One region of the Curtobacterium sp. LFS079 genome, then DNA from elsewhere that is predicted to be linked to it. Evidence: predicted binding sites of a transcription regulator. Region 1 holds the regulator's gene; the other holds the start of a gene.
The links. The regulator HspR, encoded in region 1, represses chaperone genes until heat shock. The targets are predictions, from matches to a motif close to AAGTTGAGTCNNNNNGACTCAACTT.

Region 1 (7,082 bases):
TACGTTGAGCATATGTGACGATCGTAAAATGATCGACATATGACATGGATCACCGCTACCCGGGACGGAAGCCAACGCGCCCGCCAAGCAGGCGCTTTTCACCCCTTAACGGACAATTCCCCGCCGCACGCGTGCGACGGGGAATTCTCTGTGGGCCGGCGGTTACCGGCTAATAGGCGGCAGGCGCTCAGGCGCCGCTGCAGAGCTGGCTGAACTTCGCGCCGGCCTTCTGGTACTCCTCGGTGAGACCACCGAGTTTCGCCTCGTCCGGGTTCTGCTTGGCGGATTCGTCGGCGTATTCCAGCAGCGCTTTCAGCGACGGCCGGAGTTCATCGGACGCCACGGCCTCGAGAGGGCGCAGGGCGTTGGCGATACGGTTCAGCGCCGCTTTACCCGTTCCGCCGGGGCTCGACACAACAAGGTTGAGGCGCTCGCAGGTTTCCTTCGTGGACAGCTTCGGCGCGGTGCAGGCGGAGGCCGAGACGAGAAGCCCGGCGGCGAGCAGAACAGTGGTGAGTTTTTTCATGGTCCCTCAGTTGTCGGTTTCACTCGATTGTACGCAGACCGGGCACGGGGACCCGAAGCGGAGACCCCGGGTCCGGGCCTCTGGTTCGGCTGCCATTTGCCAAATTCGGCCGGAAAAACCGGCCCAAACCGGCCGGAAGTGGCAGATGGCCGAACCATTCGCGGCGCGGGTCCGGGCCAACGCGCTCTGGCCTAGGCTGGTGCCCATGGCGATCCTGCACAAAGCGACACTGGTTCCTTCCAAGCTCGAACTCATCGCGCAGTACCTGCCGCAGCAGCCATGGTTCGTGCCCGGCGACTCTGCGCAGCCGGCTCTTCTAGGCGCTTACCGATTCGATGACCCAGACGGTGAAGTCGGGATGGAGACCCACCTCGTGTCCCACGGCGGAACCGTCTACCAGGTCCCGCTGAGCTACCGCGGTGCGGAATTGCCCGGGGCCGAAACCTGGCTGGTGGGCACCATGGAACACTCGGTCCTTGGCAAGCGCTGGGTTTACGATGCCTGCGCCGATCCCGTTTACGTCGCTGCCTTGGCAAGCGCAATACTCAGGGGCCAGCGCGAGGCCGAACAGTTCGTTGTGGCCGACGGAAAGCGGGAGCCACGCCCCAGCACGGCCCAGGTCCAAGGCAGCGGAACGCCCGGAACGGCCCTCCCGGCTTTGGAACCGCATGCTCCCGTCACGACGGACCGGGTCACGGTCATCGACGCCGGCGCCCTCCGCCTGGAGATTTTCCGGATGGTGGACCCAGCGCCGCAACCGGGCGAACTCACGCTCAACGGCACATGGACGGGCCAGGAAGTCCCGGTCCAGCTGGCTTCGGCGGAGTGGCGGCACTGATCGTGTCCGTCCTCGAAACTGCCCGGCTCCGCCTGCGGCCCATGACGGACGATGATCTGGATGCAATGTCGGCGATGCTCGGCGACCCCGAGGTGATGCGCTACTACCCCGCCCCGAAAACACGTGCCGAGGCACAGCGCTGGATCGATTGGAACAAGCGCAACTACGCAGGGTACGGTTTTGGGCTCTGGATCATGGAAGACCACGAAGGAAACTTCATCGGCGATTGCGGCCTGACCAAGCAGATCGTGGACGGCACCGAGGAGGTCGAAGTGGGCTACCACGTCATCACCGCCTGCCAGGGCAATGGCTACGCCACTGAAGCCGCCGGGGCGTCCCTCCGCTTCGCGGCCGCCCGGGGCATCAACCGGGTCATAGCCATCATCGATCCCGCGAACATTCCGTCACAGCGGGTGGCGCAAAAGGCCGGACTGCGCCTGGAAAAGGAAGCCATCAAGAATGACAGGGTCCAGCTGATCTTCGCGATCGCCCTGTGACGAACGTCAGTCGCGCGGACGCCAGACCACCACGGCCTGGGACCGCGGACGGGGACGCTGGCCGCGGGCCAGGCTGACGACGTCGCCGGCCGCTCCGGCAGCGAAAATCCGCGCATCCAGGGGATCCCGGCGTCGGGACAGTTCTTCGCTCAGTTCCACCACACGCTGCTGGAGCGCGGCCACCTGGTTCTCCAGCTGCATGATGCGCTTGATCCCCTCCAGCGAGACGCCTTCATGGGAGAGGCGCTGCACTTCGCGCAGGCGGTCGACGTCGCGCTGGGAGTAGCGGCGCGACTTGCCGGGGGCACGGCTGGGCGAGACGATGCCCAGCCGGTCGTACTGGCGCAGCGTTTGCGGGTGCATGTCAGCCAGCTCCGCCGCCACGGAAATGACGAAGATCGGCTGGTTGACGTCGATACCCATGGCGGGCTCCTACAGCCTGGCCTTGGCGGCCAGGTCCTGGCGCGGGTTGGCGTGCGCTGTCGCCTCGGCGAAGGCCTTCACGGCTTCTTCCGCCTCCTTAGGCAGCTTCTGCGGAACGACGACGTCGACCGTCACCAGGAGGTCGCCCTCACCCTTGGAGGTGTGGACGCCGCGGCCCTTGACCCGGAGGGTCCGGCCGGAATTGGTGCCGGCGGGGACGCGGAGCTTCACGTGGCTGCCGTCGAGCGTGGGGACCTCGATCTCGCCGCCGAGCGCGGCTTCGGGGAAGGTGACCGGGACGTGGACGCGGATGTTGTCGCCGTCGCGGATGAAGAAATCATGCGGTGTGACGTTGACCGTGATGATGAGGTCGCCGTTGCCGGCCGCGCCGGGGTTGCCCTTGCCGCGCTGGCGCACCTTCTGGCCGTCCTTGATGCCGGCGGGGATCTTGACGTCGATCACGTTGCCGTTGTTTTCGCGCAGGCTCACCGTGGTGCCCTGGATGGAGCCCTTGAAGGAAATACTGGTGGTGGCGGTGCGGTCCGAGCCCTTCTGCGGGGTGCGCTGGAAGCCTGTCGGGCCGCCGAAACCTCCGCCGAAAAGGTCAGCGAACTCCGGCGGGATGCCGCCGGCGCCGGCGGGCTGGCGGGCTCCGCCGCCGAACAGGCCGCCGAAGAGGTCCTCGAAGCCGCCGTTCGCGGGGCCACCGCGTCCGCCCGCGCCGGGAGCGAAGCGCGCGCCGCCCATGGCCCGGATGGCGTCGTACTGCTGCCGGTCCTCAGGGTTGGAGAGTACCGAGTAGGCCTCGGAAATGTCCTTGAACCGCTTCTCCGCAGCGGCATCCCCGGAGTTGGTGTCGGGGTGGTACTGGCGCGCAAGCTTGCGGTACGCCTTCTTGATATCGGCGTCGGACGCGTCCTTGGCGACACCAAGGATCGCGTAGAAATCCTTCTCAACCCAGTCCTGGCTTGCCAAGTGTGTGTCCTTTCTTAGTGTGGTCGCGGTTGCGCTACGCAGAGCATAGGCCCCCGCCCCTTCGCGTGGGCGGCTTGGTCCTGCGGACCCAAGCCACCCACGCTCCGGAAGGCCCGATGCCACTCCCGGGGCCTATGCTCTGCTTCGCGTTTGCGGTCAGCTCACCTTAGGCGGATCGCGGTTGGCGAGCCAAACGCTTGAGCCGCAGCGGATGAGGAGTCGAGTCGAACTATGCAGGCACCGACACGATGACCTGGGCCGCGCGGAGGACCCGCTCTTTGGAGCGGTATCCCGAGCGCAGCACCTGGCTGACCGTGTCCACCTCGATGTCCTGGCCTGGCTGCTGGATGAGGGCCTCGTGGATGGTGGGGTCGAACTCCACGCCGGTGGCGTCGATCCGTTCCAGTCCGTAGGTCTTCAGCGCGTTTTCCAGCTTGGCTGCGATGGCGGCGAAGGGGCCGTCCTCGAGGTCGCCGTGCTGGCGGGCGGCGTCGATGTCGTCCAGTACCGGAAGCAGGGAGTTCAGGACGCCGATGACGGCCATCTCCCCCGCGACCGCACGGTCGCGCTCGACGCGCTTGCGGTAGTTGACGTACTCGGCCTGGAGGCGGAGGAGGTCGTTGCGCAGTTCCGCGGCTTCGGCCTGGGCCGAGGCACCGGAGGCCACCGACTCTTCAGCCGGAACCTCGACGCCGTTGAGGATCTCCTCGGCCTGGGACAGCGCATCGCCCTCGGCAGCCGCGTCTTCCGCACCCGCGGGGGTGCCGGCGTCGGGGGCTGCCTCCTGGTGCGGGTGCCGGGTGGCCCCGGTCTCCGGGTCAACCTTGCGGTTGTCCCGGATGACCGGCTTGCCCTGCTCCTGCTCCGAACCCGAGTGCTCTGATTCGTTGCCGTGGTGGGGCATGGTTACTTCTTCTCGTCTTCGTCGATGATCTCAGCGTCGACGATGTCCTCGTCGGCGGCAGAACCGGCCTTGTCACCGGCGGGAGCTGCACCCTCGGCGCCTTCGGCACCGGCGGCTGAGGCCTGCGAGTAGATGGCTTCGCCCAGCTTGGACTGGGACTGCTGCAGCTTCTCGAACGCCGTCTTGACGGCGGCGTCGTCGGTGCCTTCGAGCGCCTTCTTGAGGGCGTCGACGTCGGCCTTGACCTCGGTCTTGACCTCTTCCGGCAGCTTGTCGTCGTTTTCCGACAGCAGCTTCTCGATCGAGTAGGCGAGCTGCTCGGCGGAGTTGCGGGTGTCCGTGGCTTCCCGGCGGGCCTTGTCCTCGGCAGCGTGTGCCTCGGCGTCGGCCACCATGCGGTCGATGTCTTCCTTGGACAGTGCGGTGCCACCGGTGATGGTCATCGACTGTTCCTTGCCGGTGCCCTTGTCCTTGGCGGAGACGTGCACAATGCCGTTGGCGTCGATGTCGAAGGTGACTTCGATCTGGGGAACGCCGCGCGGAGCAGGGGCGATGCCGGTCAGTTCGAAGGTGCCCAGCGGCTTGTTGTCGCGGGTGAACTCGCGCTCGCCCTGGAAGACCTGGATGGCCACGGACGGCTGGTTGTCATCTGCCGTGGTGAAGGTTTCCGAACGCTTGGTGGGGATGGCCGTGTTGCGCTCGATCAGGTGCGTCATGACGCCGCCCTTGGTTTCGATGCCGAGGGAAAGCGGGGTGACATCGATCAGCAGCACGTCCTTGCGCTCGCCCTTGAGGACACCTGCCTGGAGAGCTGCACCGACGGCGACGACCTCATCCGGGTTGACGCCCTTGTTGGGCTCCTTGCCACCGGCCAGTTCCTTGACGAGCTCGGAGACGGCGGGCATGCGGGTGGAGCCACCGACGAGCACGATGTGGTCGATGTCCGAAACCTTGATGCCGGCTTCGGCGATGACGTCGTGGAACGGCTTCTTGGTGCGGTCCAGCAGGTCCTTGGTGAGGTCCTGGAACTTGGCACGGGTCAGCTGCTCGTCCAGGTGGACCGGGCCGTCGGGGGTGACGGAGAGGTACTGGAGCGAGATGTTGGTGCTGGTGGAGGAAGAGAGTTCCTTCTTGGCCTGCTCTGCGGCTTCGCGGAGACGCTGCAGGGCGATCTTGTCCTTGGAGAGGTCGATGCCCTTGATCTTGAGCTGGCTGAGGAGCCACTCGACCACGCGGTTGTCCCAGTCGTCGCCGCCGAGGCGGTTGTCACCGGCAGTGGCGCGGACCTGGATGGTGGAGAAGCCGTCTTCGTCCTTGCCGACTTCCAGCAGGGAAACGTCGAAGGTGCCGCCGCCGAGGTCGAAGACGAGGATGAGTTCGTCTTCCTTGCCCTTGTCCAGGCCGTAGGCCAGCGCAGCCGCGGTGGGCTCGTTGACGATGCGCAGCACGTTCATGCCCGCGATCTCGCCGGCTTCCTTGGTGGCCTGGCGCTCGGCGTCGTTGAAGTAGGCCGGAACGGTGATCACGGCGTCGGTGACCTTTTCGCCGAGGTAGCTTTCGGCGTCGTTCTTCAGCTTCATGAGGATACGCGCGGAAATTTCCTGCGGCGTGTACTTCTTGTCATCGATGCTGATGGACCAGTCGGTGCCCATGTGGCGCTTCACCGAGGCGATGGTGCGGTCGATGTTGTTGACGGCCTGGCGCTTGGCGATTTCGCCGACCAGGACTTCGCCGGACTTGGAGAATGCAACGACGGACGGCGTGGTACGGCCGCCTTCGGCGTTGGCGATAACGGTGGGCTCGCCACCTTCGAGAACAGAGACGACGGAGTTAGTGGTTCCGAGGTCAATACCTACTGCACGTGACATATGTGTTGCTTCCTTTCACTGCTTTTCAATGCCGATGTTCGAGACTGCACCCGGGCAGGCGTCTTTGCGGACGAAAGCCAAGGACCACTCAACATTCGGCTAGTTGAGCGTTCTTCACTCAACTGTACTCAGGCGTGAATTTAAGTCAAGCCAAAGTTGAGTCGAGTTCGCTCAACTCTGGGTTTTGGATGGCCGGAGGCCTTGCAGTTGCGTGCCACTTGGGGGCGTTCGCCGTGGGAGAACTTTGCGATTCAGGCTCGAATTCGCGGGAACGCTGCCCGCTCGCCGGAGCGTTCCGGCGAGCCCGCACGGTTCCCGCGAACCCGGCTCGAGGGCGGCGTCCCGAATTCGGAGGGCTGATGCGGAGCGATAAACGGTGACACACTGTCGCCATGGAAATCACGGGGTTCATGCCGCCGGACGAATTCTGGGCAATGCAGCAGCAGCTGGAGGAGCGGATCCGGGCGGCCGCGGCCAGCCTGCCCCTCTTCCAACTTGCCGCTTGGGACGGCCCTGTGGCACTCGGGACCTGGCAGATGGACGCCAGCGAAGGCAGCGTGGTGCATCTGGCGGGTTTCGCCTCCGAACGGCCACGAATCGAGGTCACCACCACCACCCGCGACGCCGAGGATGTCTGTAGAAATCGGTTCATAGCGGCCAACGGCCCGGCCCTGAGCCGCGAAGACCTGCAGCGCTTGGAGGGAGCGTTCGATCAATTGCCCCGGCGCGCCGTCTCCATAGCCATCGACTCAACGGATGCCGATTTCACAGTGAGGCAAAGTAACGGCGCATGGTGGGCCGCCGGCAGCCACGGCGGCTTCGGGGTTGCCATCGAAGGCCTGGAAGCGGACGGCTCCGCAGAAGCCATTGCACTAGTGGCTGTCGCAGACATAGAGCCGTTGCTGGAGTCCCACCGCGCGATGCTGAGGCGGATGCGCGGCGAAGGCTAAACCCTGGCCCACTCCGGTGACTGAAGTGGACCACTTTTCAGCAAGCCGGGTGGGCGTTTTCGCAGCGGGCAGCCGCCTTTCAACCGGAGAACTGGGCCGGT
Region 2 (7,082 bases), on a different contig from region 1:
GCGGCGGCGAAGGCGTGCAGCTCCTCAAGGGAAGTGTCCGACACCAGATGGGAGAACACGGTCCCGTGTGCGGGCCACAGGGGCGGGTCGACGTAGACGGCCATGGCCAAAGTGTAGCCCCGCCGGAGGACCCGGCAAGGGGCGCCTCAGCCAGCGCGCTTGGCTGCCTCAACCCCCAGCGACGCCAGGCCCTTTTCGAAGTCCTTGCCCACCATTTTGTCCATGTTCATGAATAGGGCGAAGACCTTGGAGAGGAGGGTCTTGTTCTCGCCGGTCATCGCCCAGGTGACGCGGGTGGCACCACCCTCGGGGACGAAGGTGAAGAGGGTGGGGTTGACGGCTTTGAAGGGCTTGGTGAACTCCAGGCGGAGCTGGACCCGGGAAGGTTCGTCCGAACCGACGATCTCCATGTTGCCCGCGCCTACCCTGCCGCTGCCGCTCCACGCGTACTTGGCGCCGACGCCCGATTCGGGGCCGGAGTAGCTGCGCCTGAGGTTCGGGTCGATGCCTTCCCACGGAGACCACTTGGTCCATTCGTGGAAGTCGTTGACCAGGGGGAAGATCGCGGACGCGGGGACCGGGATGAGGGCGGACCGGGAAACGGTGTAGGTAGCCATGGCCACATGTTACGGCGCTTGATCGGAATTGGGTCCGGTCCATGCGCTGCGTTTCCGGATGCAGCACACGGGCCGGACCCTCGGTTTGAAGCTACATCCCAGGAATGTCGAGTGCCGGGTAGATCTGGATGGTCGCACTCTCCATGCTCATGAAATGGGGGTGGTCCTTCACCAGTTCCACTGCGGCGTCGAGGTCATCGGCCTGGAGAATGCTGTAGCCGCCGACGCCGGTGGTGGTGTCCGAGGTGCCCGAGCTGGAAACCTCCTTGCCTGTCCCCAGCGGAGTGCCGAAGTCAACCAAGGCGTCGCCGGTCTTGGCGGCCCAGTCGGTCCAGGCCTTCATGCCGGCTTCGGCTTGTTCAGGAGTGCTCTCCGCGATTTGCGATTCGGCCGACATTGAGCCGATGTAGAGGATTACGAACTTCGCCATGACAGGTCCTTTTTCTCCTCGCGCCGTCGGGGAAATCCCTCCGGTCACAGCTTGATCCTAGGACTTGCCTGAGCCTCCCGGCAGGGTGGCCAGTACTCTATTTTTGCCCGGGCGGAAGGGCCGTCGGGCAGATCGCTGGACAGCCGTTCCGCGGTGGGCAAGCATGGATCCAAGAAGGAGTAAAACAAAGTTGAGCGTGATAGACTCAAGTTTATAAAGGTCACTTGACTCAACTTTTGAGACCACAGCTTCCCGAAAGGAGCTCTTTTTTGGACGTCAAATTCACCACCAAGAGCCAGGAGGCTCTTTCCGCGGCAGCCATGAACGCCTCCACGGCGGGCAACCCGCAACTCGAGCCGGCCCACCTGCTCAAGGCGCTGATGGACCAGCGCGAGGGCGTCGCCGTCGCGCTCCTGCGCGCCACCGGCGCGGACCCGGACGCGGTGAGTGTCCAGGCGAGCTCCGCGATCAAGGCGCTGCCGTCGTCGTCGGGCAGCTCGGTGCAGCAGGCACAGCTCTCGCGTCCGTCGCTGCAAGCCATCAAGGCCGCCGAAAGCGAAGCCGGGAAGCTCGGAGACTCCTTTGTCTCCACCGAACACCTGCTGCTCGGCCTCTCCGCCGGGAATGACGCCGTTGGGAAATTGCTGCGCGACGCCGGAGCCTCCCATGAAGCGCTGCTCGCCGCCCTGCCGGGTGTCCGCGGCGACCGCAAGGTGAACTCGCCGGACCCGGAAAACACCTTCCAGGCGCTCGAAAAATACGGCACGGACCTGACCGCCGTCGCGCGTTCGGGCAAGCTGGACCCTGTGATCGGCCGCGATTCCGAAATCCGCCGGGTGGTCCAGGTGCTCTCCCGCCGCACCAAGAACAATCCGGTGCTGATCGGTGAGCCCGGCGTAGGCAAGACCGCCGTGGTGGAAGGCCTGGCGCAGCGCATCGTGGCGGGCGACGTCCCGGAGAGCCTGCGCGGCAAGACCCTCATCGCATTGGACCTCGCCTCCATGGTGGCCGGTGCCAAGTACCGCGGTGAATTCGAGGAACGCCTCAAGGCCGTGCTGGAAGAAATCAAGAACTCCGAAGGCCGGATCGTCACTTTCATCGACGAGATCCACACCGTTGTGGGCGCCGGCGCCACCGGCGAGAGCGCGATGGATGCGGGCAACATGCTCAAGCCCATGCTGGCCCGTGGCGAGCTGCGCCTGATCGGTGCCACCACCCTGGATGAGTACCGCGAGAACATCGAGAAGGACCCTGCCCTGGAGCGCCGTTTCCAGCAGGTCTACGTGGGTGAGCCGAGCGTGGATGACACCATCGGCATCCTGCGCGGGCTCAAGGAGCGCTACGAGGCGCACCACAAGGTGGCCATCGCGGACTCCGCGCTGGTGGCTGCCGCGACGCTCTCCAACCGCTACATCTCGGGCCGGCAGCTGCCGGACAAGGCCATCGACCTGGTGGATGAAGCCGCCTCCAGGCTGCGCATGGAGATCGACTCCGCGCCGGAGGAAATCGACCAGCTGCGCCGCTCCGTCGACCGGCTCACCATGGAAGAGCTCGCCCTCCAGGGCGAAACCGACGCCGCCTCCGTGGAGCGCCTTGCCGCGCTCCGGGCGGACATGGCGGACAAGAAGGAAGCCCTGGCCGCGCTCAACGCCCGCTGGGAAGCGGAGAAGGCCGGGCTGAACCGGGTGGGTGACCTCAAAGCGAAGATTGATGAACTGCGTTCCGCCGCGGAAAAGTACCAGCGCGAAGGCGACCTCGAATCGGCGTCGCGCATCCTCTACGGAGAGTTGCCCGCACTCGAACGCGAGCTGAGCGCGGCTGCCGAGGAGGAGTCCGCCCGAGTGGCCGGCGGGGGAGCGAAGCCGGACCTCATGGTCGCCGAGGAAGTCACCGCGGACGACATCGCCGAGGTCATTTCCGCCTGGACCGGCATTCCCGCCGGACGCATGCTCCAGGGCGAATCCCAGAAGCTGCTGCACATGGAGGAAGAGCTCGGCAAGCGGCTGATCGGCCAGCACAAGGCCGTCACCGCGGTCTCCGACGCCGTCCGCCGGGCACGCGCGGGGATCTCCGATCCCAACCGGCCCACGGGCTCCTTCCTGTTCCTCGGCCCCACCGGCGTCGGCAAGACCGAGCTGGCCAAGGCTCTGGCGGACTTCCTCTTCGACGATGAACGCGCCATGGTCCGGATCGACATGTCCGAATACGGCGAGAAGCACTCGGTGGCCCGCCTGGTCGGCGCCCCTCCGGGCTACGTCGGTTACGAGGAGGGCGGCCAGCTCACCGAGGCCGTGCGACGCCGGCCCTACTCCGTGGTGCTGCTGGACGAGGTGGAGAAGGCCCACCCCGAGGTCTTCGACATCCTCCTGCAGGTGCTCGACGACGGCCGCCTCACCGACGGCCAGGGCCGCACCGTCGATTTCCGGAACACCATCCTGGTGCTGACGTCCAACTCCGGCAGCCAGTTCCTGGTGGACCCGGCCCTGGATGCCGCTGCCAAGCAGGAGGCCGTGATGTCCGTGGTGCGGGCGTCCTTCAAGCCGGAATTCCTGAACCGCTTGGACGAGATCGTGCTGTTCGATCCGCTGAGCCTGGATGAACTGGCGGACATCGTGGAGTTGCACGTGGACGAACTCGCCAAGCGCCTGCGCGGCCGCCGGCTCACCCTGGAGGTCAGCGACGGCGCCAGGGCCTGGCTGGCGATGAGCGGCTTCGATCCGGCCTACGGTGCGCGGCCGCTGCGCCGGCTCGTGCAGCGCGAAATCGGCGACCGGCTCGCCAAGGAGATCCTGGGCGGTGCGATTGCTGATGGTGACACCGTACTGGTGGACACCGCGGCCGACGTCGACGAACTCACCATCGAGGGACTCGAGGCGCTTGCCGGGCCCGACGGCGGCGCTCCCGCCGGCAGCGGCCTGGTGGTCCGCCGGAAGTAACCCTACTTCTGGAGGACGCTTTCCTTCAGGGTGTTGCCCGAGTCCACCACGATGAAGCAGTCCACGCGGCGGTCACCACTGTCCCAGCTGGTGGAGCTCGGGTAGACATTCTGCTGGAGCAGTACGTATTTCCGGGAAGCCTCGTTCAGCATCACGGTGCGGCAGACTTCGCGGCCTTTGTCCCTAAGCGCGTTGCTTCCCGGGAAGCTGTCGTCCGCCTTGTAGCTGAACACGGCGCCGAGCTGGGCGGAGTGCGGCGTGGTGCATTCGACGGCGTGGCCCTTGCTCGCATTGGAATCGAAGTCGGAAAAGCAGTCGCCCACCCGGTAGTCCCTGGATTCGATGTCCGCGGGCAGGGGGCCGCGGCTGGATGACGCTGTGGCGCCGGGGGAGCCGCCCGGTTCGGGACGGTTGCCGAGGACCGAAACCAGGGTCCAAATCACGGCGATGATCAGCAGCAACACGAACAGTACTACGCCGCCGATGATCAGGCGCTGCCGCGTGGCAAGGTCCATCCGGGCGCGCGACGGAGCAGGCCGGGCGGGGGGTACCGCGTCGCCGCGACCTTCCTCCATGTTGTCCGGGGAGGGGTTTTCCTGGCCCATGTCCGAATCCGTGCCTTTCGTGCGTGTGAAGCTCACCTTGGGAGACTCTACCCAAGTTTTGCCTGCCCCCGCCTGCTGTTGTTCATGCGGGGCCGCCGGGGTGCCAAGGGCAGGCCCGGTGGCACGCAGTCGCTGCCGAAAGCATGTAATCTAGACATACGACAAATTGACCAAACATTCCGGGGCCTCACCGATCGCCAAGGTGACCACCTCCGGTCCAAGTACAAAAGGGGGTCACGCCATGGGGCGCGGCCGTCAAAAGGCAAAAGCTACCAAGCAGGCTCGGGACATCAAGTACTACTCCCCGAACACTGACTATTCGGCCCTTCAGCGCGAGCTGACGGGGCCATCAAGTCGTGCGGCGAGCCACTTCGATGACGATCCCACGGAGCCGGATTACTCGGCCTATGCGGACAAGTACGCACAGGATGACGAAGACGACGAGGTAGACTCGCGCCGCATCGGCTAGCGGGCGCATGCGGTGCCGCCCGGCACCGGTGACGCCACCGCCGTCGTACTTTCACCTCCCGGACTTCCGCATACCCGGAACGAACCGGGAAGCACAGTTCTTCACCCGCAGGGTGCGCCCATCGGCGCACCCTGCGGGTGTTTTGCGTGCCTGGGCCGCCGTTCGGGCTCAGCTGGCGGACTTGCCTGCTCCCCGGGGAGTCGATGCGTCGAGCGATGCCGACAGGGCTTCGATGAACTCCGTCTGAGCGGCAAGGTCACTGTGCGGGCTGGCGTTGAAAGCGGCGATGACGGCGTCCAGGTACAGCCTGTTGACCCATCGCATCGCTTGCCGCCCGCCCGGGGTGAGTGCCAGCCGGAGGCTGCGGCGGTCGGTGGGGTGCGGCTGCCGCAACAGCAGGCCCGCCCGCTCAAGCCGGTCGATCATGGTGGTCATTGAACCGGTGGTGAAATCCATCAGTTCGGAAAGCTTCTTGGGGGTGAGGCCTTCCTGGTCGGCGGCATGGGAGAGGGCGTTCAGTTCCGCCATGCTGATGCCGAGTTCCTTTGCGATGCCCGCCCTCAAGTTGCCGCTCGTGAGCTGGAGCTGCCGCAGCAACAGGACGAACGGCACGTAATCAGCTGAGCTGGCCATGGCCGGTCTCCCTAAATATCTTGATGAGAAAGTTACTTCAGTATACGGGTAAGTCGTAGAACTGTCCCGAATTTTTTACCGGTTACAAGCCGGACGACCCGTTTTTGCTTGATGAAAATGTAGCTTGATAAAAATACTGCTTGACGATCAAGTGAAAATTGCTAAGCTGGACCCTGAACCCGCAACAGCGCGTTCACCCGATTTGGTCTCAATCGGCCCCCAGTTTTCCAGGAGTCACCATGCGTCCCTCAGTTCACGCAGCAGTCATCGCAAAATGGGCTGCCGTTCCTGCCGCACTGGTCGTGAGCGGCTTGCTCGTGTCCCAAGCTTCCTACTCCGCGTTCAGCGCAACCACCAACAACGCCGGCAACAGCTGGGCTTCCGGCAGCCTGGCGCTGACCAACGACGCAGCCGGGACGGCGCTGTTCTCGGCTTCCAACATCAAGCCGGGGGATGCGGGGAGCAAGTGCATCACCGTCTCCACCACGGCCACGGTGGCCAGCACCCTCAAGCTGTACGCCTCCAGCTACAGCAAGGGCACCAAGAACCTCGGTGACCGCATCAACGTCACCGTCACCAGCGGCAGCTTCCCGGGCGCGGCCCCGGCCAACGGCGCCTGCACCGGATTCACCGCCGGCTCCGTTGCCGTCGCCACTACCTCGCTGACGTCCTTCGCAGCCGCTTCGACCAGCTACGCAACCGGTGCTGATTCCTACGCGCTGCCCGCCGGCGGTTCCCGTACCTACAAGATCGACTGGACCTTCGCCACTGCAGGTTCTCCGGCCGCGGACAACCCGTACCAGGGTGACACCGCCTCCATCGGATTCACCTGGGAGTCCCAGAGCTAATCCCTCCGTGCTTGCCACCACCCGCCCCACCCTGTAGGAGCCCCCGAATGTTGCCGACAGAACAAGCAGCCGCAGCGGATGCTACTGCGCCTGCCGGCAGCACGGGGGATCCGAAAGGGCACTCCATTTCCCAGCAGTGGCTGCGCGTTCTGGGCGCCGCGCTGGGGCGGGTGGTGGTGATTGTCGCAGTCATGATGATGGGGTGGGCGTCCGTGCCCGCCATCCTCGGCTGGCAGCCCACCACCGTGGTGAGCGGCTCCATGGAACCCGCCATCTCAGTGGGCGATGTAGTGGTCTCCCGGCCCATGGGGGCAGAGAGCCTCACTACCGGGCGTGTGGTCCTGGTGGATGACCCGGACCACGCGGGCCGGCTCCGCCTGCACCGCATCGCCGCGGTGAATCCGGACGGTTCCCTCGTCCTGCGCGGCGACGCCAACGCGGCCAATGACTCTTCGAAGGTGTGGCCCTCGGCCGTGCACGGCGTGGGTTACTTGAGAATCCCGGCGGTCGGACTGCCGATAGTCTGGCTGGGCAGAGGGCAATG

Region 2: clpB (ATP-dependent chaperone ClpB) is a predicted target of HspR. The motif match lies at 1,235-1,259, and genes of this name have one in related genera.

Annotation. Positions count from the first base shown of each region.
Region 1 covers NZ_JBFPFO010000007.1:16,029-23,110, forward strand. Annotated here, with positions in the region: gene ACNQPB_RS12870 (hypothetical protein) at 188-526, opposite strand; gene ACNQPB_RS12875 (CG0192-related protein) at 732-1,364, shown strand; gene ACNQPB_RS12880 (GNAT family N-acetyltransferase) at 1,352-1,861, shown strand; gene ACNQPB_RS12885 (heat shock protein transcriptional repressor HspR) at 1,868-2,284, opposite strand; gene ACNQPB_RS12890 (DnaJ C-terminal domain-containing protein) at 2,294-3,259, opposite strand; gene ACNQPB_RS12895 (nucleotide exchange factor GrpE) at 3,489-4,163, opposite strand; gene dnaK (molecular chaperone DnaK) at 4,166-6,031, opposite strand; gene ACNQPB_RS12905 (hypothetical protein) at 6,424-6,981, shown strand; gene ACNQPB_RS12910 (DUF817 domain-containing protein) at 7,061-7,082, opposite strand, start outside.
Region 2 covers NZ_JBFPFO010000001.1:47,595-54,676, forward strand. Annotated here, with positions in the region: gene ACNQPB_RS00235 (DUF4031 domain-containing protein) at 1-104, opposite strand, end outside; gene ACNQPB_RS00240 (SRPBCC family protein) at 147-617, opposite strand; gene ACNQPB_RS00245 (YciI family protein) at 709-1,047, opposite strand; gene clpB (ATP-dependent chaperone ClpB) at 1,317-3,983, shown strand; gene ACNQPB_RS00255 (septum formation family protein) at 3,986-4,624, opposite strand; gene ACNQPB_RS00260 (DUF3073 domain-containing protein) at 4,830-5,057, shown strand; gene ACNQPB_RS00265 (MarR family winged helix-turn-helix transcriptional regulator) at 5,226-5,690, opposite strand; gene ACNQPB_RS00270 (hypothetical protein) at 5,930-6,538, shown strand; gene ACNQPB_RS00275 (LamG-like jellyroll fold domain-containing protein) at 6,586-7,082, shown strand, end outside.